DNA from 3 places in the Peteryoungia glycinendophytica genome. Region 2 is predicted to be linked to each of the others. Evidence: riboswitches for the same ligand, from Rfam matches in the RefSeq annotation. Region 2 holds a riboswitch; each other region holds the start of a gene.
The links. Region 2 has a riboswitch for thiamine pyrophosphate ahead of thiD (bifunctional hydroxymethylpyrimidine kinase/phosphomethylpyrimidine kinase). Riboswitches for the same ligand answer to the same signal wherever they lie in the genome.

Region 1 (7,319 bases), on a different contig from region 2:
TCGTAAAGACGGCCGCCAAGATTTCCAAGCCCCACCTTCTCCAGGGCAAGCTTCATGTCGGAATCGGTGAAGTTCGCGGAAGCCAAGGGGTAAGCGAGCAGACTGCGCAGGCTTCCCTCCGGCAGGTAGCCGATCTGTGGTATGAAGAGGATGTCCGTCGCTGCGGGGAGAAAGATCTTGCCCTTGCCGAACGGCCACAGGCCAGCAAGCGCATTGAAGAACAGCTTGCGATTCACGCCCTGGTCGCCGTTGACCATGACATGCTGGCCGGGAGCGATCTCGACGTCTCTTTCGACGAGGCGGAACGCGCCGCCATTGTTCTCGCCCTGCAAGCGGGAGCCGATCTCGAGCCCTCTCAGACGCAGTGCGCCATCCTCTGACGGTAAGATTTCGATCCTGCCTGGCATCTGCTCCGCATTGTCCATCGCATCGAGAGCAGCGCGGAAGACCGTGACGCGGAGGAGTGCTGCGCGCCAGTCGGCAATCTGCCCAAAATTGTCGACATACCAGCGCAGAGCCGAATAGACTTGGGTAAAGGCCGCGGCCGCCATCATCAGGCCACCGAAGGTGATGGTCCCGGAAAAATAGGCTGGCGAGGCGATCAGGATCGGGACGATGATTGCCAGCCAGCCGAAGCCTGCGGTCACCCAGGTGAGATTGGTGAGCGCGAGGGCGAGGTTGCGGATCGAGCCCAAAACGCCGTCCAGCGTTTCATGGATATGTCGCTTTTCGGCGTCTTCTCCGCGCGCCACGGCGATGGCGTCCAGGTTCTCGTTGGCGCGCATGAGGGAGAAACGTAAGTCGGCCTCGCGGGCATAACGCTCAGCATTCAGGTTCGACAGCCGATGTCCGACGAGGCGGCTCAAAAGCGAGGCGGCAAGGGCATAGAGAATGGCACCCCACACCATGTAACCGGGGATCTGAAAGCTCCAGTCTCCCAGCTTGAAGACGAGGTCGCTCGATAGGCCCCAGAGGACCCCGATGAAGCTCACCAGAAGAATGGTCGCATTGAAAAGACCGATCGACAGTGACGTTGTCATCTCTGCGAGCTTGCGCGCATCTTCGTGCAGGCGCTGGTCCGGGTTTACGCCGAGCGGGCTCGCCATGGAGAGGCGAAAGGCGCGACGTCCCGCAAGCCACTGGTCGATGACGTCGCGCGTCAGACCCTCCCGCATGTGCAAAGCCGTCATCTGGTTCAACCAGGCCTGGATCACGTTGAGCACGAGAAGCACACCGGCGATAACAGCGAAGTTGCGAAGTTCCTGCAGAAATGCCGGCAGGTTTCGCTGCTCCAGCGAATTGTAGAACGGCGCGTTCCAGTGGTTCAGCATCACGGTGCCATAGGCGGTTGCCAGGATGACAGCGACCAATGCGAAGGCGAAGACGAGGATGCGATTGCGAATTGCAGAGTGCCAGAAGCTATCCAAGGCGATGGCTATCTGGCGGCGAAAGCTCCCTTCGACGGCGGCAACAATCTGATCGACTGAGATCGGCCCTCCGCTCGTTTCACTCGTCATGCCATCAAGCCTCGAAAACGTTCAACTACAGTCTGTTGACTGCATAGCATGGCGAGATTGCGTTTGGCTTACCGTAGCACCAAGAGGTCTGCCATCTTGCGCTCCCCAACCTGCCGCGCTATTTCCATGACTGCTCTAACGGGGTGCCTTCTGATCCGCCGTGATCGGAATGCTGAGAGGCGTCAGCCAACCCGCGGAACCTGATCCGGTTAACACCGGCGGAGGGATTAGACGCGTCGATTGTAAACGCCCTATCCCGATATCATTGATCTTTTGGAGGAGGGCGTCATGCCGTCACATCTCGCTAAATTTGTTCGCGTCGGCCTTGCCGCAGCCTTGTTGCCAACCGGTCTATCCGCGTCGGCGCAGGCAGCTGACAAGGTTCTGACTGTCTATACCTATGAAAGCTTCATCTCCGAATGGGGACCGGGGCCGAAGGTGAAGGAAGCCTTTGAAAAGACCTGCGATTGCAGCGTCAATTTTGTCGGTGTTGCCGATGGAGTGGCCCTTCTGACCCGTCTCAAGCTTGAAGGTCAAAGCTCCAAGGCCGATGTCGTGCTGGGGCTGGACACCAATCTGGTGGAGGAAGCCAAGCAGACAGGATTGTTCGATAAGGCTGTGATCGACACGTCGACAGTGAAGGTTCCTGGGGGCTTCAGCGATGATGTGTTCGTGCCTTACGACTACGGTCATTTCGCAGTGATCTACGACACCCAGGCGATCCAGACGCCGCCGAAGAGCCTCAAGGAATTGGTCGAGGGTGACCCGAACCAGAAGATCGTCATTCAGGATCCCCGCACTTCGACGCCAGGCCTCGGACTCTTGCTTTGGGTCAAGTCCGTCTATGGCGAGAAGGCGCCCGAGGCCTGGGCCAAGCTGAAGAACCGTGTTCTCACGGTGACCCCCGGTTGGTCGGAAGCTTATGGTCTGTTTACAAAGGGGGAGGCGCCGATGGTATTGTCTTACACAACATCGCCGGCCTACCACATGGTCGCAGAAAATACCGAGCGCTATCAGGCAGCGGATTTTTCAGAAGGTCATTACATTCAGATCGAAGTTGCCGGCATTTTGAAGAACGCGCCGGATAAGGATCTTGCGCGGCAGTTCCTCGCCTTCATTCTTGAGCCCGGTTTCCAAGATACTATTCCGACGAACAACTGGATGATGCCGGCTGCTGATACGTCCGAGCCGCTGCCGGATGCCTTCGGCAAGCTCGTTCAGCCGAAGACGACCTTCCTGATGAGCCCGGCCGAAGTGGCGGCCAATCGTCAGGCCTGGATCGACGAGTGGCTGAAGGCGATGACGCTCAACTGACCCGCTGATGCTGCGCCCGCTGCACCAGTCGTGGCGTGTAAGACTGCCTGCTCTCGCGGGCGGTCTTTTTGTCTTGATGGTGATCTCTGGCTTCGTCGGGGTGGCGCTCGTGATGCTTCTGTCGGGGCCTGTCGCCGGTTTGGAGGTTTTCGCTGATCCGGTCGTGCGCTCCGTGCTCGGCTTTACCCTGTGGCAGGCTCTGCTTTCCACTTTGCTTTCCGTCGGTCTCGCCCTGCCGTTCGCCAGTGCTCTGGCGCGGCAGCCAAGCTTCCCGGGCCGGCCGTGGCTGATCCGGCTGATGGCGGTGCCGATGGGTCTGCCTGTGCTGATAGGCGCGCTCGGCCTTATCGGGGTATTTGGCCGCAACGGTCTGGTCAATCAGCTTCTCTCGTGGCTCGGGGTTTCGCAGCCCGTATCGATCTATGGCCTGTCTGGCATTCTCATCGCGCATGTCTTCTTCAACCTGCCCCTCGCGGCCCGCCTGATGCTGTCTGCGCTGGAACGCGTACCGGCGGAGTATTGGCGTTCCGCTGCCAGCCTCGGCTTTTCGCCGTTATCCACGTTCCGGTTCATCGAATGGCCAGTGCTTGCGCGGGTGATCCCAGGCGCTGCGGGGCTGATCTTCATGCTGTGTGTTACCAGCTTCACGCTGGTCCTCGTCTTCGGGGGTGGGCCGGCTGCGACCACGATCGAGGTGGCAATCTATCAGGCGCTGCGCTTCGATTTCGATCCTGTGCGGGCGGTCTCGCTCGCATGTGTTCAGATCACCGTGACCGGCTGCGTCCTCGCGGTCCTCAGCCTATTGCCCGTAGCCGGGGATTCGGGGACGACCAGCGGTCGCGGCTATGTGCGCTTCGATGGTCATCGTCCCCTTGTTCGGTTGGTGGATGGGTTAATGCTGGTGTCCGGCGGCCTCTTCCTTGTTCTGCCGCTCGGACAGGTGGTTGTATCCGGACTGCGGGCCGATCTCGTCCGGCTTGTCGAGCAAGAGGCCTTCCAACAGGCGGCGCTGACCAGCCTCATGGTCTCGCTGGGAGCAGGCCTCGCTGCCACGCTCGGAGCCTATCTGATTATTGCTGCACGAAGCCAGCTGTCGGGACACACTTCGCTCACCTGGACGGCACGTCTCTTCTCAATCGGTCTTGCGGGTGCCTCCTCGCTGGTGCTCCTGCTCCCGACGAGCATCCTCGCGACTGGCTGGTTCCTGGCCCTCAGACCGCACGGTGATATCGCGGATTTTGCGCCCCTCGTCGTGGTCGGTATCAACGCCCTCATGGCTCTTCCGTTTGCTGTGCGAGTTCTCGGGCCCGCCTTTTCCGAACACCGTGACCGCACCGGTCGGTTGTGTGAAAGTCTTGGCCTTTCGGTTGGTCAGAGGCTGCGTTTCGTCGATTGGCCGGCGCTTCGACGGCCACTCCTCACGGCACTCGCCTTCGCCATGGCTCTTTCGCTCGGTGATTTGGGGGCAGTCGCATTGTTTGGTTCCGAGAATATCACCACGTTACCGACACTCATTTATGCGCAGATGGGCAGCTATCGCAGCAACGATGCCGACGGTCTGGCGCTGCTTCTGGGTCTGATCTGCCTGGTGCTGGCGCTGATCGGCGCACCCGGCACCTCGCCGGGCTCTCTTGCAAAGGAGCGAGTCCATGCCGGCTAACGCCTCCGTCCATCTCGCCCATACCCGGTTGACGCTTAGCCAGAACCGATTCCATTTCGATTGCGAGTTTCAGGCTGGCGCGGTCACAGCGATTGTCGGCCCGTCTGGCGCAGGGAAGTCGACGTTGCTCAATCTGGTTTCCGGTTTCGAGCGGCCGGATAGCGGCACGGTCTGGATCGATGGATTAGACGTTACTCGGCTCCCGCCGGCAGAGCGCCCTGTCTCCCTCGTCTTTCAGGACAACAACCTGTTTTCCCATCTGGATCTCTTCACCAATATCGGGCTCGGCATCCATCCTGGCCTCAGGCTCCAACCAACCGATCGCGTGGCGATTTCGCAAGCCCTCGAACGCGTCGGCCTTGCGGGCTACGAACGACGGCTGCCCGGCTCTCTATCAGGCGGGGAGCGCCAGCGGGTGGCTTTCGCCCGGGCGCTGGTGCGCCGACGCCCGGTCTTGCTACTCGATGAGCCATTTGCAGCACTTGATCCGGCGCTGCGGTCATCCATGGTTGCTCTGCTCTCCGACCTGCATCGGGAGACTGGCTCAACCGTGCTTCTCGTCACACATGACCCGCGTGATCTGGAACGGCTTGCCCAGTATGTCGTCTTTGTCGACGGCGGGAGCGTGCTCGTCGAGGCTGAGACCGCGCGATTTCTCGCCCGACGCGACCTCCCACCGGTCCGTGACTTCCTCGGTCTCGGGCCTCAGGTGGAACCTTCGCCTTAATTTGGTCGTTCGCTCCTGTCATGCGGCCAGTGAATGGTTGCCAAGCGTAGCAAGGGCTTGGTCAATGCGGTCGCGGGCACTATGGTCTAGAGCATGCGACAGTTTCGCATTATGGAATGAGCCCAGGGACCGTGTTCGCACGATTCTGGTGCCAGGCAAGTGGATGCTGCACCCGGGACCGACCTGACAGGCGGAGCCTCGGGCACAGGGTTAAGGGGCAGGATGCAGTTTTTCAGCCGGAACAGCGCAATGGCTGCCGATGGTAATCGGCGGCGCCGGCCTGCAAGGCTTGCGTCGACGGCAGCTGCGTTCGTTGTAAGCGGGCTGGTTCTGTCGTCCTGTCAGTCGCTGTTCGAGCAGGCGTATGAGCCTTCCGTCTCGCCGTCCAGCAATCCGCAGATCGTCGAAGAAGTCCAGAAGGGCGATCCGCGTGCCCAGATGGGTGCCCGCGAGCATCCCCGTATTGTAGCCTCCTACGGCGGTGAGTATTCCGACGCCAAAACCGAACGGCTTGTTGCACGCATTGCCGGTGCGCTGACCGCTGTCTCGGAAAACCCCAACCAGTCGTACCGTATCACCATCCTCAATTCGCCTGCGATCAATGCCTTCGCGCTGCCCGGCGGTTACCTCTACGTGACGCGCGGGCTCCTGGCGCTGGCCAATGATGCGTCCGAGGTCGCCGCCGTGCTTAGCCACGAAATGGCGCATGTGACCGCCAATCACGGCATCGAGCGTCAGCGGCGCGAAGAGGCGGAAGTCATTGCAAGCCGGGTGGTGGCAGAAGTGCTTTCCAGCGATCTCGCCGGCAAGCAGGCGCTCGCGCGAGGCAAGCTTAGGCTCGCTGCCTTTTCCCGTCAGCAGGAACTGCAGGCCGACGTGATCGGCGTTAGGACCCTTGGCGAAGCAGGCTATGATCCTTATGCCGCAGCCCGTTTCCTCGATTCCATGGCACGCTATAGCCAGTTCACATCGGTGGATCCCGATGCCGACCAGAGTCTGGACTTCCTGTCGAGCCATCCCAATGCGCCACAGCGCGTCGAGCTTGCCAAGCGACATGCGCGTGCGTTCGGCCCCGAAGGCACGCATGGGGAGACTGGTCGCGACTATTACCTGAATGGTATCGACGGCCTTCTCTACGGTGACAGCCCTCAGGAAGGTTTCGTGCGCGGCCAGACCTTCCTGCATGGCCAGCTCGGCATCCGCTTTGATGTGCCGGTCGGCTTCCAGATCGACAACAAGGTCGAGGCGGTACTTGCCACTGGCCCCGGCGATGTTGCCATCCGCTTTGATGGTGTGGCCGACAATCAGAAGATCAGCCTGCCGAACTATATTTCAAGCGGCTGGGTCACCGGCCTTTTGCCGGATACGATCCAGACGATCTCGGTGAATGGCCTTGAAGCTGCGACCGCGAAAGCCTCCGCGGATCGCTGGGACTTCGACATCACGGTCATTCGCATCGGCCCGCAGATCTTCCGGTTTTTGACTGCGGTACCGAAGGGCAGTGCAGCGCTTGAGTCCACTGCTGCGCAGCTTCGGGCGTCTTTCCGCCGCATCACACCGCAAGAGGCCGCTTCGCTGAAGCCGCTGCGCGTGCGGGTTGTCACTGTCGGCACTGGCGACACCGTCGGAACTTTGTCAGCACGCATGATGGGCACCGAACGGAAGCTGGAGCTCTTCCGGCTGATCAATGCACTTGGACCGACTTCAACCGTCTCGCCCGGCATGCGGGTGAAAATCATCTCCGAGTGACGTCAGTTCTGTAGCCGACGAAAAAGCCGGCGTTCCCGCCGGCTTGCTCCTCTCAGCTGTCGCTACTGTTCAGTATGCCATCTCGTAACGAGCGGCCGTCGGAGCCTTATCAGTCAGGGCCAGCTTGAGTTTTTCAAGAGCCCGGGTCTCGATCTGGCGAACGCGCTCTTTCGAAATGCCGAGCTCCATGCCGAGTTCTTCCAAGGTCGCCCCGTCTTCCGTCAGACGGCGTGCCTTGATGATCCGGCTTTCCCGCTCGTTGAGCCTGTTCATCGCGTCCTTGAGCCAGCCGTTCCAGCGCTCCCCATCAATGATGGATGTGACCTGCTCGTCGGGCAGAGCCTCATTGCTC
Region 2 (7,319 bases):
GCAGGCGAGGTGACGAGTTCCTCGAGGAAGATCGCTTCTCCGCGATAGGCTGCCCAACGACACATGCGTTTCACAACTCCGGAAGGCGCCGACACGAAGGCTGCCCGACGCCAGTGTTCGCCTGATAAACTAACGATTCGCAAACATCTCCACTTTCATGACAGAAATTTGTCGGCGGCAGCAATTGTTTTTTGCAGTGCAGCACGGGCAAATGTGAACACTGCGTTCCGTCCGGTCCTGCTGCGCCCACCAGGAAGAGCGGCTATATTGCGCCTCAATCACCGCATTTCGGCCCGAGGAGCCAGTCCCGATGTCCATTCGTCCCGTCAAGCATGAGAGCCGCGCCACTCCGACCATGGAAGGCGCCGGCGTGAAGCTGCACCGCGTGTTCGGGTTCGGCGATCCCTCGATGACCGATCCCTTCCTGATGATGGACGATTTTCGCAACGACGATCCGGGCGATTATATCCGCGGCTTCCCCTGGCATCCGCATCGCGGCATCGAGACGATCACCTATGTGTTGGCGGGTACCGTCGAACACGGCGACAGCCTGGGCAACCAGGGCATGCTGGGTGCCGGCGACCTGCAATGGATGACGGCCGGCAGCGGCATCATGCATCAGGAAATGCCGAAGGGCGATTTTGCCGGCCGCATGCACGGCTTCCAGCTCTGGGCCAACCTGCCCTCGTCGCTGAAGATGACGAAGCCGCGCTACCAAGACATCAAGTCGGCCGACATTCCTGTCGTCGTGGATGACGACGGTACGTCGGCGCGGGTCATCTGTGGTGACTTCTGGGGCAAGAGCGGCCCTGTCGACGGCATTGCCGCAGAGCCTGTCTATCTCGACATCTCGGTGCCACCCGGCAAGCGCAAGACGTTTCCGGTCGACACCTATCGCTCCGCCTTTGCCTATATCTTCGCCGGCTCCGGCTCGTTCCGCGATGCGTCAAAACCCTTCGGCGTCAAGGTCGAGAAGGAATATATGGGCGAGGAGCTCAACATCCGTGACCTCTCCGGCAATCGCACGCTCGTCGTTTTCGACACCGGCGACGAAATCACCGTGCAGGCCGGCGAAAAGGGCATTCGCTTCCTTCTCGTCACCGGCAAGCCGATCAAGGAGCCGGTCGCCTGGCATGGCCCGATCGTCATGAACAGCCGCGAAGAACTGATGCAGGCGATGAAAGAGCTGCAGAACGGAACTTTCATCAAGGCCGATCATTAACCTCCCGCAGTCAAGTTCATCTCGCCCGGCGTCCTCCAGCGCCGGGCTTTTCTTTTCAGGGGGATGCGATGCGGGTGACGGGATCATGCCAATGCGGCGAAGTTCGCTACGAAGCGGAGATCGATCCGGAGCGGATCGGGATCTGTCACTGCACCGACTGCCAACGCCTGACCGGGTCTGCCTATCGCGTGACGGCGGCGGCCATCACTGGCAGCCTTCGCCTCGTCTCCGGAGAGCCACGGCGCTACCGCAAGTTCGGTGACAGCGGAAAGCCGAGCGACCAGTTCTTCTGCGGCGACTGCGGCTCGCCGCTCTGGCGCGAAAGCGCCGATGGAGAGATCGGCATCCGGCTCGGCACCATAGACCAGCGACGAGAACTCAAGCCTCGCCACCAGACATGGCTCGGCTCCGCCCTGCCCTTCGTCTTCGATATCCGCGACCTTGAGTGCCACGCCGACAGCTGAAAATTTTCAGTTCCTCTGATCGGCTGACCACAGAGCATGGAAATGATGCACCGGGCCGTGGCCCGATCCGACAGACAAACTGCCCGAGGTGCGGACAGCCTCTTCCAACCATGCCTTCGCCACGCTGACCGCCTCCTGCGGTTCGAGCCCTTTGGCGACTTCCGCCGCGAGCGCGCTCGACAGCGAACAACCGGTGCCATGGGTATTGCGCGTGGCAATGCGGGACGCCTCAAACCAGGTCACCTGCCCCTCCGTCACCAGAACATCCGGGCTCTCGCCACCGGCGAGATGTCCGCCCTTGACCAGCACGCCCTTCGCCCCGAGCGCCGTCAGCCGCACGGCCTGGGATTCCATGATGCGCCGGTCGGAGGCTTCCGGATCGCCCAGCAGGGCTGCAGCCTCGGGCAGATTGGGAGTCACAAGCGTTGCGAGCGGCAGCAGACTTTCTTTGAGGACGTCAACGGCCGCGGGATCGAGCAGTGCCGCGCCGCCCTTGGCGATCATCACGGGGTCGAGCACGACCGGAATTCCGCGATGGGGTTTCAGCGCTTCGGCCACCGCGGCGGCGATGCCGGCATTGGCGATCATGCCGATCTTCACCGCATCCACCCTGACATCGGCAAAGACCATGCGGATCTGCTCCTGGACGAAGTCCGGATCGAGCGGGCGAACAGCCGAGACGCCTTGCGTGTTCTGGGCGGTGAGCGCGGTGATCACGGCCATCCCGTAACAGCCCCGGGCGGCAAAGGTTTTTAGATCGGCCTGGATGCCGGCACCACCGGAGGGATCGGAGCCGGCGATGGACAGGACGTTGCGGATCGGATTGGTCATCGGCGCGCTCCCTTCGACGGTGGAGCGGCGGCGGACTCGGGCAGCCAACTGCCGGATAGACCGAACGACTCCCTCCGCCAGCATGATCTGGGTCAGGTTCAAAGGGTGCTTCTCAGCCCGGCTTTCGCAGGACGCCCCTGTCTGCTTCCTGTCTATCCCAGAGCGTTCCGCCTGTCACGAGCGGACCTTGTCTTTGATCAATTCATTTGCCGCTTGCCGCCAAATTGGCTACCTGCCTCTCGTTCCCCCAGCATCAGGTGCACGCTCTTGACCCTTTCCCCCTCGCCTCTCCCCACCCGCTCCTACCACGGCTTCCTCTTCGACATGGACGGAACGCTGCTCAACTCGATCGCCGCCGCCGAGCGGGTCTGGGGCCGCTGGGCGGCGAAAATGGGGCTCGATGTCGAGGCTTTCCTGCCGACCATGCATGGCAAGCGCGGCATCGACACGATCCGGGGGCTGAACCTTCCGGGCGTGGATGTGGTCGCCGAAGCGCTGGAAATCGAGCGCGGCGAAATCGAGGATGTCGAAGGGATCGTGCCGATCCCCGGCGCGATCGACTTCCTGAACGCGCTTCCGGCCGAGCGCTGGGCGATCGTCACCTCGGCGCCCTCGGCGCTTGCCCGCGCCCGCATCGCGGCCGCCGGCCTGCCACAACCGCTCAAGATCGTTACGGCGGAAGACGTCAAAATCGGCAAGCCGGATCCCGCCGGCTACAGGCTGGGCGCAGAGCGACTGGGCGTCGATCCGACCCATTGCCTAGTGTTCGAGGATGTGATGGCGGGCGTGCTGGCCGGAGAAGGCGCCGGCGCGGATGTCATGGTGATCACGGCCACCCATACGCATCCGCTGGAAACACGCCATCCGAGCCTGCACGGCTATGAGGGCGTGACGGTGGATGTCGATGGTGAAGGGCTGATCCGGCTGCGTCGCCGCTGAGGCCACTGCGAGGCTGGCTTAGATGACGGCAGAGCGGCATGCGCCCTATGGAGCGCATGCCGGGTGCGTGAGCCGATCACGCCGCCTTGGCAACGTGATATTCCTTGATGGCGACCATCTTGATCGCCGGATAGCGCTCGGCTTCGTAACGCAGCGAGAACTGGTCCTGCGCCATGAAGACGGGATCGCCATCGAGATCGCGGCAGATATCGCCGCGGCGCTGGGTCATGAACTTTTCGAGATCATCCTTGTTGTCGGCCGAGATCCAGCGGCAGACGGAGAAGCGCGACATTTCGAAGGAGACCGGCAGGGTGTATTCTGCCGACAGGCGTTCCTTCAACACGTCGAGCTGCAGCGCGCCGACGACACCGACGATGGCCGGTGAACCGTCTTCCGGCGAAAAGAGCTGCACGACGCCCTCTTCGGCCATCTGCTGCAGAGCTTCCTTGAGCTTCTTCGCCTTCATCGCATCTTCCAGCCGCACGCGGCGCAGGATTTCCGGCGAGAAGTTCGGCACGCCCTGGAAGACGAGATTCTCGCCTTCGGTCAACGTATCGCCGATGCGGAGTGTGCCGTGGTTGGGGATACCCACCACGTCGCCGGCGAAGGCGGTGTCGGCCAGCTGGCGCTGCGAGGCGAAGAAGAATTGCGGTGCCGTGAGCCCCATCAGCTTGCCGGTGCGGGCGAGCTTCGCCTTCATGCCGCGTTCCAGCTTGCCGGAGCAGATGCGGGCAAAGGCGATGCGGTCGCGGTGGTTCGGGTCCATGTTGGCCTGGATCTTGAAGACGAAGGCCGTCATCTTTTCTTCCGAGGCATGCACCGTTCTGACATCAGCCACCTGGTCGCGCGGCGGGGGCGCATAGGCGCCGAGCGCATTGATCAGATCGCGCACGCCGAAATTCCGCAGCGCCGAGCCGAAGAAGACGGGTGTCATGTGGCCTTCCAGGAAGGCCTTCTGGTCGAAGGGACGGCAGGCCTCGACCGCCAGTTCCAGCTCGTCGACGAAAGCCGCGCGTTCGTTTTCCGGCAGGTGATCGGCGACGCTCTGCGGACCGTTGACCTTGCTCGGCTCGGCCTGGGTGTCACTGCCGCGGAAGGTGCTGTTGGCCAGATTGTAGGAGCCGCAGAAGCTCTTCGAGCGGCCGACCGGCCAGGTGATCGGGGCGGTATCCAGCGCGAGCTTCTCTTCGACCTCGTCGAGGATCTCGAAGATGTCCCGGCTTTCGCGGTCCATCTTGTTGACGAAGGTGATGATCGGGATGTCGCGCATGCGGCAGACTTCGAAGAGCTTCAGCGTGCGCGGCTCGATACCCTTGGCGGCGTCGATGACCATGACGGCGGCATCAACGGCGGTCAGTGTGCGATAGGTGTCGTCGGCGAAGTCTTCGTGGCCGGGCGTGTCGAGAATGTTGAAGACATTGCCTTCGTATTCGAAGGTCATGACCGAGGTGACGACCGAAATGCCGCGCTCGCGCTCGATCTTCATCCAGTCCGACCGGGTCTGGATGCGGTCCTTCTTGGCCTTCACTTCGCCGGCGAGCTGGATGGCGCCGCCGAACAGCAAGAGCTTTTCAGTGAGCGTCGTCTTGCCGGCGTCCGGGTGGGCGATAATAGCAAAGGTGCGGCGGCGGGAGACCGCCTCTGCGAGCGTTTCAGCCATGTCTCAGGAATTCCTTTTGGTCGGCGGTTATCTAGCGTTTCGACGGCCAATATGCAATTGAGCGCGCAAACAAAGGAATCCCGCCCATGTCCGCCATTCGCTCCGATGTCCTTGGTCCCATGCTCAATCTGAAGCGTCTCTCCCATGGCGAGGGGATCGATCTGCCCACTTACGAAACGCGAGGTGCTGCGGGCATGGATCTGAGAGCTGCCGTTGCCGAGGATGCGCCGATGACTTTGGCGCCGGGAAAGCGAGCCTTGGTCCCGACCGGCTTCATCTTCGAGATCCCCGAAGGCTTCGAGGCGCAGATCCGGCCACGCTCCGGCCTTGCCCTCAAGAACGGGATCACTTGCCTAAACACGCCCGGCACGATCGACAGCGACTATCGCGGAGAGGTGAAGGTGCTGTTGATCAATCTCGGCGACGGGGATTTCGTGATCGAGCGCGGCATGCGGATCGCCCAGATGGTGATTGCGCCGGTGACGCAAGCGCGGGTGGCCGAGGTGACCGAGACATCCGACACGGCGCGGGGTCCCGGCGGGTTCGGGTCGACGGGTGTATGAGGGCCCATCTCAGCGCTGCGCTTCCATCGCCATGCGGACCGCCAGCCCGGCGAGCACGGTGCCCATCAGCCAGCGCTGAACCACCATCCAGACCGGCCGTCCGGCGAGAAAGAGGGCGATGGTGCCGGCAGACAGAGCGATGAGGCCATTGCCGGTGACGGCTATCGCGATCTGCGTAAAGCCCAAGATCAGCGACTGGGTGAAGACGCTGCCGAGCGTGGGGTCTACGAACTGCGGCAGGAGCGACATATAGAGGATGGCGACCTTCGGATTGAGCAGGCTGGTGACAAAGCCCATGACGAAGAGTTTTCGCGGGCTATCGATCGGCAGGTCACGCACCTGGAAGGGCGAACGACCGCCGGGGCGGAGCGCTTGCCAGGCGAGCCAGCCGAGATACAGTGCGCCGCAGAACTTCAGGATCTCATAGGCCAAGGGGACGGCGAGCAAAAGCACGGTGATGCCGCAAGCGGTCAAGAGCATGTAGACAACGAAGCCAAGCGCCACCCCGCCCAGCGAGACAAGCCCCGCCATGGGCCCCTGGCAGATCGAGCGCGACACGAGATAAATCATGTTCGGCCCCGGTGTCAGCACCATCCCGAGACAGATGAGTGCAAAGGCGACGAAGGCTGCGAAGCTTGGCATGCGGAAGTCTCCGGACTATGGCCGGGCCACTTAAGAGCGGAGGCTTTCACGCTGCAAGGCCGATCGTGTCACCGTTGCAAGTCGGCTCGGGCGAACTTATGCAGAGAGTGCGGAGGAGGACACCACCATGACACTGGCCACGATCATCGCCTATTGCGGCGCCCTGTTCATTGCAGCGGCCATTCCCGGGCCCGGTATGACGGCCATCGTCGCGCGGGCGCTCGGGTCCGGATTTCGGCCGACGCTGTTCATGGGCTTCGGGCTAATCCTTGGCGATATTGTTTACCTCACCGCCGTGATCCTCGGGCTGGCACTCGTGGCCAAGACCTTCACCACGGTGTTCCTCGTGATCAAGTTTGTCGGGGCGGCCTATCTCGTTTATATCGCCTACAAGCTTTGGACATCGGGTCTGCTGGCGCAGTCCGTGGCGGCAGAAACCGAGAACCGGGCCTGGCGCTCTTTCCTCTCGGGCCTCTTGGTCACGCTCGGCAACCCGAAAACGATGCTGTTTTATATCGCGCTGGTGCCGAGCCTTTTGCCGCTCAGCGCCATCGGCTTCCTTGACTATCTTCTGTTGATCGGGCTGACATTTGCCGTGCTGATGGCGGTGCTCATTCCCTATATCCTGCTCGCGGCGCAGGCGCGGCACCTGATGAAACGCCCATCGGCCCTGAAGCTCCTCAATCGCGGCGCGGCGAGCATCCTTGCCGGTACCGCCGCCTATATCGCGACAAGACCCGTTTAGGCACATGGCGGGCGCCCGTCCGAGCCGCGAGCAGCTTGCGGATTTCCCCGCCTTGGCAGAGGAATATTTCCCTTTTCCGACAGGCTGCAGACAAAGGGTTCTGGCAGTCGCGAGACAATCCGCCTATCTTGTTGCCAACGAATAATGGTGCAGGGAGACGAAACATGACGGATGCCAAGAAGCCCGGACGCGGTCGCGTCTATGGATCGATCACTGAGACGATCGGTGACACACCGATCGTGCGGCTGGACAA
Region 3 (7,319 bases), on a different contig from region 2:
CTGCCATCGCGGCCGGATCACCGGCCGAGGCAACAGCGGTGTTGAGCAACACGGCGTCATAGCCAAGCTCCATCACTGTTGTCGCATGGGAGGGGCGACCGATGCCGGCATCGACGATCAGCGGCACGTCGCGAAATTCCGCCCGCATGGATTTGAGCGCCGGCAGATTCTGCGGGCCCATGGCACTGCCAATCGGCGCGCACCATGGCATCAGAACACGGCATCCGGCGGCGAGCAGCTTTTCCCCGACCACCAGATCGTCTGTCGTGTAGGGGAAAACCTCGAAGCCCTCGGAACCGAGGATCTTCGCCGCTTCCACGAGTTCGAAAACGTCAGGCTGCAGCGTGTCGTGATGGCCGATCACCTCAAGCTTGATCCAGGTAGTGCTGAAGACCTCGCGCGCCATCTTTGCCGTCAGCACCGCCTCTCGGGCGCTGTGGCAGCCGGCGGTGTTGGGCAGGACATGCACACCGAGATCGCGGATCAGCTGGAAGAAGGCCCCGCCCGCCTTGCCGCCTGCGGTCTCCCGGCGCAGCGAGACAGTGACGATCTCGGTCTTCGAGCGCCGAACGGCTTCGGCCAGGATCGCAGGCGAGGGGTAGCGCGCGGTGCCGAGCAAGAGGCGCGAGGAGACTGCCTTGCCATAGAGTTCCAGGGCCATCTCAGCCTCCCTGCATGGGCGAAAGGATCTCGATCCGATCGCCCTCCTTCAAGTGATGCGTGGATCGCTCCTCGCGATGAACCAGCTCGCCATTGACGGCGGTTGCCAGCCAGTCGCCCTCGTAGTCGAGCTTTGCGAGCAGATCGGCCAGATTACCGGCATCGAGCTCCAGGGCTTCTCCGTTGACGGTGAGCTTCATGCGGTCCTCCTTCGCTCAGAAGCGTCCAACTTCGTCAGCCTTTCCGCCGCCTCGCGCGCCAGGGCCGGTGCCAGCAGAAAGCCGTGGCGGTGCATACCGGCCACTGCCAGGCCTTCGGAGGTGTCGATAAGGCGGGGCACATTGTCCGGGAAAGCCGGGCGGATGCCGGTGCCGGTTTCCACGATGCGCGCCTCGGCAAAGGCCGGGTGCAGCGCATAGGCGGTGTTGAGCAGCTCCATCATCGAGCGCGCGGTGATCGGCCCGTCGTCGTCAGTCTCGATCATGGTCGCGCCCAGCATGAACAGTCCGTTGCCGCGCGGCACGATGTAGAGGGGGTGGCGGGGATGCAGGAGGCGCACGGGACGGGAGAGGGCAACATCGCCTGTTTCCAGATAGAGCATCTCTCCGCGCACACCGCGTAATCCTTCGATCTCGCCGATCGCCTGTGGTCCCCGGCAATCGACGGTCGTTGAATAGCCTACAGCCTCGTCCGCCTCCTCCCCAAAGCGGAAGGAAACACCGAGCCTCCGTGCGGCTTCATACAGACCCCGCAAGGCCTGGCGTGGATGAAGATGCGCCTCCTCTGAAAAGAAGAGGCCGGTGCCGAAACAGCCTTTGAGATCCGGCTCAAGCTCTGCGATCTCGTCCGCGCCCAGCCAGCGATGGCCGCGCGTGCGGGTCGCAAAGCGCTTGAGGTCGGCGAGATCGCGGGGATTAGCCAGCACAAGCGTGCCCCGGCGCTGGACGAGACCCGGCACGGCCTCGTCCCACCAGTCGGCAGCGGCAAGACCCGATGTCAGCACGATCTCTTCCGCCGCCTCCCGCTCGCAATAGGGGGCGAGCATGCCGCCCGCCCAATGGGAGGCGCCAAGCCCGATATCGGCCCGGCGCTCCACGACCTCGACGGCGATACCCCTGCGCGCCAGTTCCAGCGCCGTCGCCAGCCCCGCGACACCGGCGCCCTTCACCAGAACGGTCATGGCCGCTCTCCCGTTTCGAGCGCTGCGACCTCGTCCGCCGTCATGTAGAGATCGCCGCCGGCGCGGTATTTCTCCGCCATGGCGGTCAGGCCCTCCTTCTGGGCCTCGGCGCGGATGTCATGCGAGATGCGCATCGAGCAGAATTTCGGCCCGCACATCGAGCAGAAATGCGCCACCTTGTGCGCCTCCTTCGGCAGCGTCTCGTCATGCATGGAGCGCGCCGTTTCCGGGTCGAGCGACAGGTTGAACTGGTCTTCCCAGCGGAATTCGAAGCGGGCGCGGGAAAGCGCATCGTCGCGCAGCTGCGCTGCCGGATGCCCCTTGGCGAGGTCGGCGGCATGGGCCGCAATCTTGTAGGTGATGACGCCGGTCTTCACGTCGTCGCGGTCGGGCAGACCCAGATGCTCCTTCGGCGTCACATAGCAGAGCATCGCCGTACCGAACCAGCCGATCATCGCCGCCCCGATGCCGGAGGTGATGTGGTCGTAGCCGGGTGCAATATCCGTCGTCAGCGGCCCCAGCGTATAGAAGGGGGCCTCGCCGCAGGTCTTCAGCTGCTTGTCCATGTTCTCCTTGATCTTGTGCATGGGAACATGGCCGGGGCCTTCGATCATCACCTGGCAATCCTTCTCCCAGGCAATCTTGGTCAGCTCACCCAGCGTCTCCAGTTCGGCAAACTGGGCGGCATCATTGGCATCGGCGATCGAGCCGGGGCGCAAGCCATCGCCCAGCGAGAAGGAGACATCATAAGCGCGGCAGATGTCGCAGATCTCCTCGAAATGCTCGTAGAGGAAGCTCTCCTTGTGATGATGCAGACACCACTTGGCCATAATCGAACCACCGCGCGAAACGATGCCGGTCACGCGGTTGACGGTCAGCGGGATGTAATGCAGCCGCACGCCGGCATGGATGGTGAAGTAGTCGACGCCCTGTTCGGCCTGCTCGATCAGCGTGTCGCGATAGACCTCCCAGGTCAGGTCTTCGGCGATGCCGCCGACCTTTTCCAGCGCTTGGTAGAGCGGCACGGTGCCGATCGGCACGGGTGAATTGCGCAGGATCCAGTCGCGGATGTTGTGAATGTTGCGGCCGGTCGAGAGATCCATGACCGTATCGGCCCCCCAGCGAATCGCCCAGACCATCTTCTCGACTTCCTCGGCCATGGAAGAGGTGACGGCGGAATTTCCGATATTGGCGTTGATCTTCACCAGGAAGTTCCGGCCGATGATCATCGGCTCCAGTTCGGGATGATTGATGTTGGCCGGGATGATCGCCCGGCCCGAGGCGATCTCCTGGCGGACGAATTCCGGCGTCACGTGATCGGGGATCGCGGCGCCGAAACTCTCGCCGTCGCGGACAAGCGCTTCCCTTGCAGCCTTCCGGCCAAGGTTTTCGCGGATCGCCACATATTCCATTTCCGGCGTGATGATGCCGGCGCGGGCATAGGCAAGCTGGGTCACCGCCTTGCCGCCTGTTGCGCGCAGTGGACGATGATTCACGGGAAACATCGGAGTCAGCTTATCGGCCGAGACGAAGCCGTTGTCCTCGGGCTTCACGGCACGCCCGTCATAGGCCTCGACATCCCCGCGTGCCTCCACCCAGGCTATCCGGTGCCGGGCAAGCCCCTGGTCGATGGCGATGGTCGCCTGCGGGTCGGTATAGGGGCCTGATGCGTCATAGACATTTACGGGCGGTTCGCCGGAGGTCGGGTGCAGCGCGATCTGGCGCAGGGGCACGCGAATGTCAGGGTGCATGTCCCCTGCCAACAAGATCTTGGTCGAAGCGGGTAGTGGCCCGGTGGTGACGTCGGGCTTTGAGAAGTTAGGGGCAATGTTCATCGTGGAGCTCCAAGTGTTCAGGTTGGAGACCCAGTCATGTCAGCCGGAATGATGGAAAGACGCCACGGGATTCGGGTTTTCGAATCGTCGTTTTGCAGCGCTTGCACCGTCCCTACGCCAGTATGAACTGGATCAGGTTCAACGGGTCACCGCGCTGCCATGGTCCTTAGCGGGATTGGCGTAGCGATATCTCAGCCCCTTGTCGGGACACCCCTGGTGAATGCGTGAAGTGTGGTCAAAAGCGGTCCCGCTGTCAACGCGGGAGGTAACATTCAGGCGCCGGCGCGCGGCACCTCGAACTGCTGGCCTGGTCGCAATCCCTTGAAGCGGTCATTGCCGATACCCGCTGCCGACATGGCGGTCACAAGCGCCTTCGGCGGATCGTCGATCCCTTCATTGGTCAGCTGGAAGGTGCCGAAATGGTGGCCGATGCCGAAGGATGCACCGCTCAAGCGGAAGCCTTCGATCGCCTCTTCCGGGTTCTGATGTTGCGCCTTCATGAACCAGCGAGGCTCATAGGCACCGATCGGCATGATCGCGAGCCTGATGTCGCCGTGCTTGGCCTTGAGCTCGCGATAATGCTTGCCCTCGGCATAGCCGGTGTCGCCGATATGGTAGATCTTGCCGCCCGGTGTCTCCAGAACGAAGGCCGCCCAGAGCGCCATGCGACGGTCGCCCATACCGCGCGCCGACCAGTGGTGGCAGGGCTCGCAATGAATGGTGACGTCGTTGCCAATCTCGATCCGGTCACCCCAGTCCATGACGTCAGCCTCCAACCGAGGCACGTCGCTGCGAATGATCGTGTCGTTTCCGAGCGGCGTGACGAGGCGCGGGCTGTCGCGCTCGATCAGTCGCTTCAGGGTCGCGATGTCGAGATGGTCGTAGTGGTTGTGCGTGACGATCACGATGTCGATCTTCGGCACATCGTCGAAAGCGACACCCGGCGGATTGTTGCGCTTCGGTCCGGCAAACGAGACGGGGCTTGCCCGTTCCGACCAGACCGGATCGGTCAGGATGTTGAGCCCCGCCGTCTGGATGAGAAGCGTTGCATGGCCGACCATGGTGACGACCAGTCGGCTCCCTTCGACACGCGGCTCCGGCCTGGTCGTAACGAAATCGGCCGCAGCCACGGCCTTCGGCCAGTCTATCTTGCCGCCGCCGAGCTGCCAGCGCAGGAGATCGGTGAAGCCACGGGGCTCTTCGCCGCCCGGGTTGAAGAACACCTTGCCGTCGAAATGATCCGAGATCGGACCGGTGTAATAGCGATTGCCCGCCTGTGCTTCGCGCAAGCCGAGACCTCCGATTGCAGCGGCGACGAGCCCGAAGCCTGACCATTTGAAAAAACTGCGTCTGTTCATGGCTCACCCATATGTGGTTCTGCCGTTTCTACGGCAATAGGCGTGGCGCGGATTGTCGGATGGCCGCGATCTCCCCGGAAATCGGGACTTCGCTTGACTTCCCGGGTGTTTTCCTGTTTATCCGCCGCAATCTGCGAAGAGACGAGAACTCCGAGCCGCCGACCGGGACCCGAAAAGGTGTAAAGAGATCCCGGAGGTCAACACCCGACAGCGCGATGCGCCCTCGGGTGCTTTTTGGCTTTGCGTCTTGTTTTCCGCGTGGAGAAGACCGAGGTTTGGGTTTCCCCGAACCATGCAAGGAAGAGCCGATGTTTGAAAACCTCCAGGACCGTCTTGGATCCATTCTGAATGGACTGACCGGCCGTGGCGCACTGTCCGAGGCGGATGTCTCGGCTGCTCTGCGCGAGGTCCGTCGTGCCCTTCTCGAGGCCGACGTCGCTCTCGAAGTCGTCCGCTCCTTCACCGACAAGGTCCGCGAAAAGGCCGTCGGTGCCGCCGTTCTGAAGTCGATCAAACCCGGGCAGATGGTCGTCAAGATCGTCCATGACGAGCTGGTCGAAATGCTCGGCACCGAAGGGGTGTCGATCGACCTCAACGCACCGGCCCCCGTCGTAATCATGATGGTCGGTCTGCAGGGTTCTGGTAAGACGACCACCACGGGCAAGATCGCCAAGCGTCTGACCGATCGCGAGAAGAAGAAGGTCCTGATGGCCTCGCTCGACACGCGTCGGCCGGCCGCCCAGGAACAGCTTCGTCAGCTCGGCGTCCAGACCGGCATCGATACGCTGCCGGTGATCGCCGGCCAGTCGCCGACCGATATCGCATCGCGTGCTGTGCAAGCGGCCAAGCTCGGCGGCCATGACGTGGTCATCCTCGACACCGCCGGCCGTACGCATATCGACGAGCCGCTGATGATCGAGATGGCCGAGATCAAGTCTCGCGCCAAGCCGCATGAAATCCTGCTCGTCGCCGACTCGCTCACCGGGCAGGACGCCGTCAATCTGGCGCGCAATTTCGACGAACGCGTCGGCATCACCGGCCTCGTTCTGACCCGCATGGACGGCGATGGCCGTGGCGGTGCGGCGCTCTCGATGCGTGCCGTCACCGGCAAGCCGATCAAGCTGATCGGCGTCGGCGAAAAGATGACGGAGCTCGACGAGTTCCACCCCCGCCGTATCGCTGACCGCATTCTCGGCATGGGCGACATTGTCTCGCTGGTCGAGAAGGCCGCCGAGAATATCGATGCGGAAAAAGCCCGCGCCATGGCCGAGAAGATGGCCAAGGGCAAGTTCGACCTCAACGACCTGGCCGAGCAGATCAAGCAGATGCAGGCCATGGGCGGCATGGGCGGGATCATGGGCATGATGCCGGGCATGGCGGGCATGAAGGACAAGATTTCCGCCGCCGGCCTCGACGACAAGGTCTTCAAGCGCCAGCTCGCCATCATCTCCTCGATGACCAAGGCCGAGCGCGCCAATCCGGACATGCTGAAGCATTCCCGCAAGAAGCGCATCGCGGCCGGCTCCGGCACGGATGCTGCCGACATCAATAAGCTTTTGAAGATGCATCGCCAGATGGCCGACATGATGAAGGCCATGGGCGGCAAAGGCAAAGGCGGCATGATGAAGCAGATGATGGGCGGCCTGGCCTCGAAAATGGGCCTCGGCGGCATGGTTGGCGGCATGGGCATGCCGGATCTGTCAAAAATGGATCCGAAGCAGCTCGAAGCGCTGGCCAAGCAGGCGGAAGCCGCCGGCATGAAGCCGGGCGGCCTGCCCGGTCTCGGTGGCGGCGGTCTGCCGGGCCTTGGTGGAGCGAAGCTTCCCGGCCTGGGCGGCGGTGGTTTCCCGGGCCTTCCCGGCCTGCCGAAGAAGAAGTGAGAGGGCGCCGATGATTGATCCGTCCGTCAAGGAGCAGCTTTCCGGCTATCGCCAGTCGATCGACAACATCGACGCGGCGCTGGTCCACATGCTGGCGGAACGCTTCCGCTGCACCAAGGCTGTCGGCGTGCTGAAGGCCACACACGAATTGCCGCCCGCCGATCCGGCGCGCGAGGAATACCAGATTTCCCGCCTGCGCCGTCTGGCCCAGGATGCCAATCTGGATCCGGATTTCGCCGAGAAGTTCCTGAACTTCATCATCAAGGAAGTCATCCGGCATCATGAAGCCATTGCCGCCGAACATGGCGGTGTCACCGAAAAGACCGCCTGACGGCGGCCTCAACAAGAATAGGGTTCGCTGCGGCGGCCTGAACTAAACCTCAAGGAGTAATTACATGTCCCTCAA

Region 1: it holds a riboswitch for thiamine pyrophosphate, as region 2 does, so the genes downstream of both, thiB (thiamine ABC transporter substrate binding subunit) here and thiD (bifunctional hydroxymethylpyrimidine kinase/phosphomethylpyrimidine kinase) in region 2, are expected to answer to the same signal.
Region 3: it holds a riboswitch for thiamine pyrophosphate, as region 2 does, so the genes downstream of both, thiC (phosphomethylpyrimidine synthase ThiC) here and thiD (bifunctional hydroxymethylpyrimidine kinase/phosphomethylpyrimidine kinase) in region 2, are expected to answer to the same signal.

Annotation. Positions count from the first base shown of each region.
Region 1 covers NZ_VFYP01000002.1:419,077-426,395, reverse strand. Annotated here, with positions in the region: gene FJQ55_RS16625 (ABC transporter ATP-binding protein/permease) at 1-1,517, opposite strand, end outside; TPP riboswitch at 1,647-1,761, shown strand; gene thiB (thiamine ABC transporter substrate binding subunit) at 1,806-2,831, shown strand; gene thiP (thiamine/thiamine pyrophosphate ABC transporter permease) at 2,839-4,491, shown strand; gene thiQ (thiamine ABC transporter ATP-binding protein) at 4,481-5,218, shown strand; gene FJQ55_RS16605 (M48 family metalloprotease) at 5,468-6,967, shown strand; gene FJQ55_RS16600 (RNA polymerase factor sigma-32) at 7,037-7,319, opposite strand, start outside.
Region 2 covers NZ_VFYP01000001.1:310,774-318,092, reverse strand. Annotated here, with positions in the region: gene FJQ55_RS01590 (class II glutamine amidotransferase) at 1-65, opposite strand, end outside; gene FJQ55_RS01585 (pirin family protein) at 311-1,222, shown strand; gene FJQ55_RS01580 (GFA family protein) at 1,291-1,686, shown strand; gene thiD (bifunctional hydroxymethylpyrimidine kinase/phosphomethylpyrimidine kinase) at 1,693-2,517, opposite strand; TPP riboswitch at 2,570-2,666, opposite strand; gene FJQ55_RS01570 (HAD-IA family hydrolase) at 2,785-3,456, shown strand; gene FJQ55_RS01565 (peptide chain release factor 3) at 3,533-5,116, opposite strand; gene dut (dUTP diphosphatase) at 5,203-5,679, shown strand; gene FJQ55_RS01555 (LysE family translocator) at 5,689-6,321, opposite strand; gene FJQ55_RS01550 (LysE family translocator) at 6,449-7,066, shown strand; gene cysK (cysteine synthase A) at 7,231-7,319, shown strand, end outside.
Region 3 covers NZ_VFYP01000002.1:362,431-369,749, forward strand. Annotated here, with positions in the region: gene FJQ55_RS16310 (thiazole synthase) at 1-661, opposite strand, end outside; gene thiS (sulfur carrier protein ThiS) at 663-860, opposite strand; gene thiO (glycine oxidase ThiO) at 857-1,840, opposite strand; gene thiC (phosphomethylpyrimidine synthase ThiC) at 1,837-3,675, opposite strand; TPP riboswitch at 3,767-3,900, opposite strand; gene FJQ55_RS16330 (MBL fold metallo-hydrolase) at 3,948-5,033, opposite strand; gene ffh (signal recognition particle protein) at 5,342-6,913, shown strand; gene FJQ55_RS16340 (chorismate mutase) at 6,924-7,244, shown strand; gene rpsP (30S ribosomal protein S16) at 7,309-7,319, shown strand, end outside.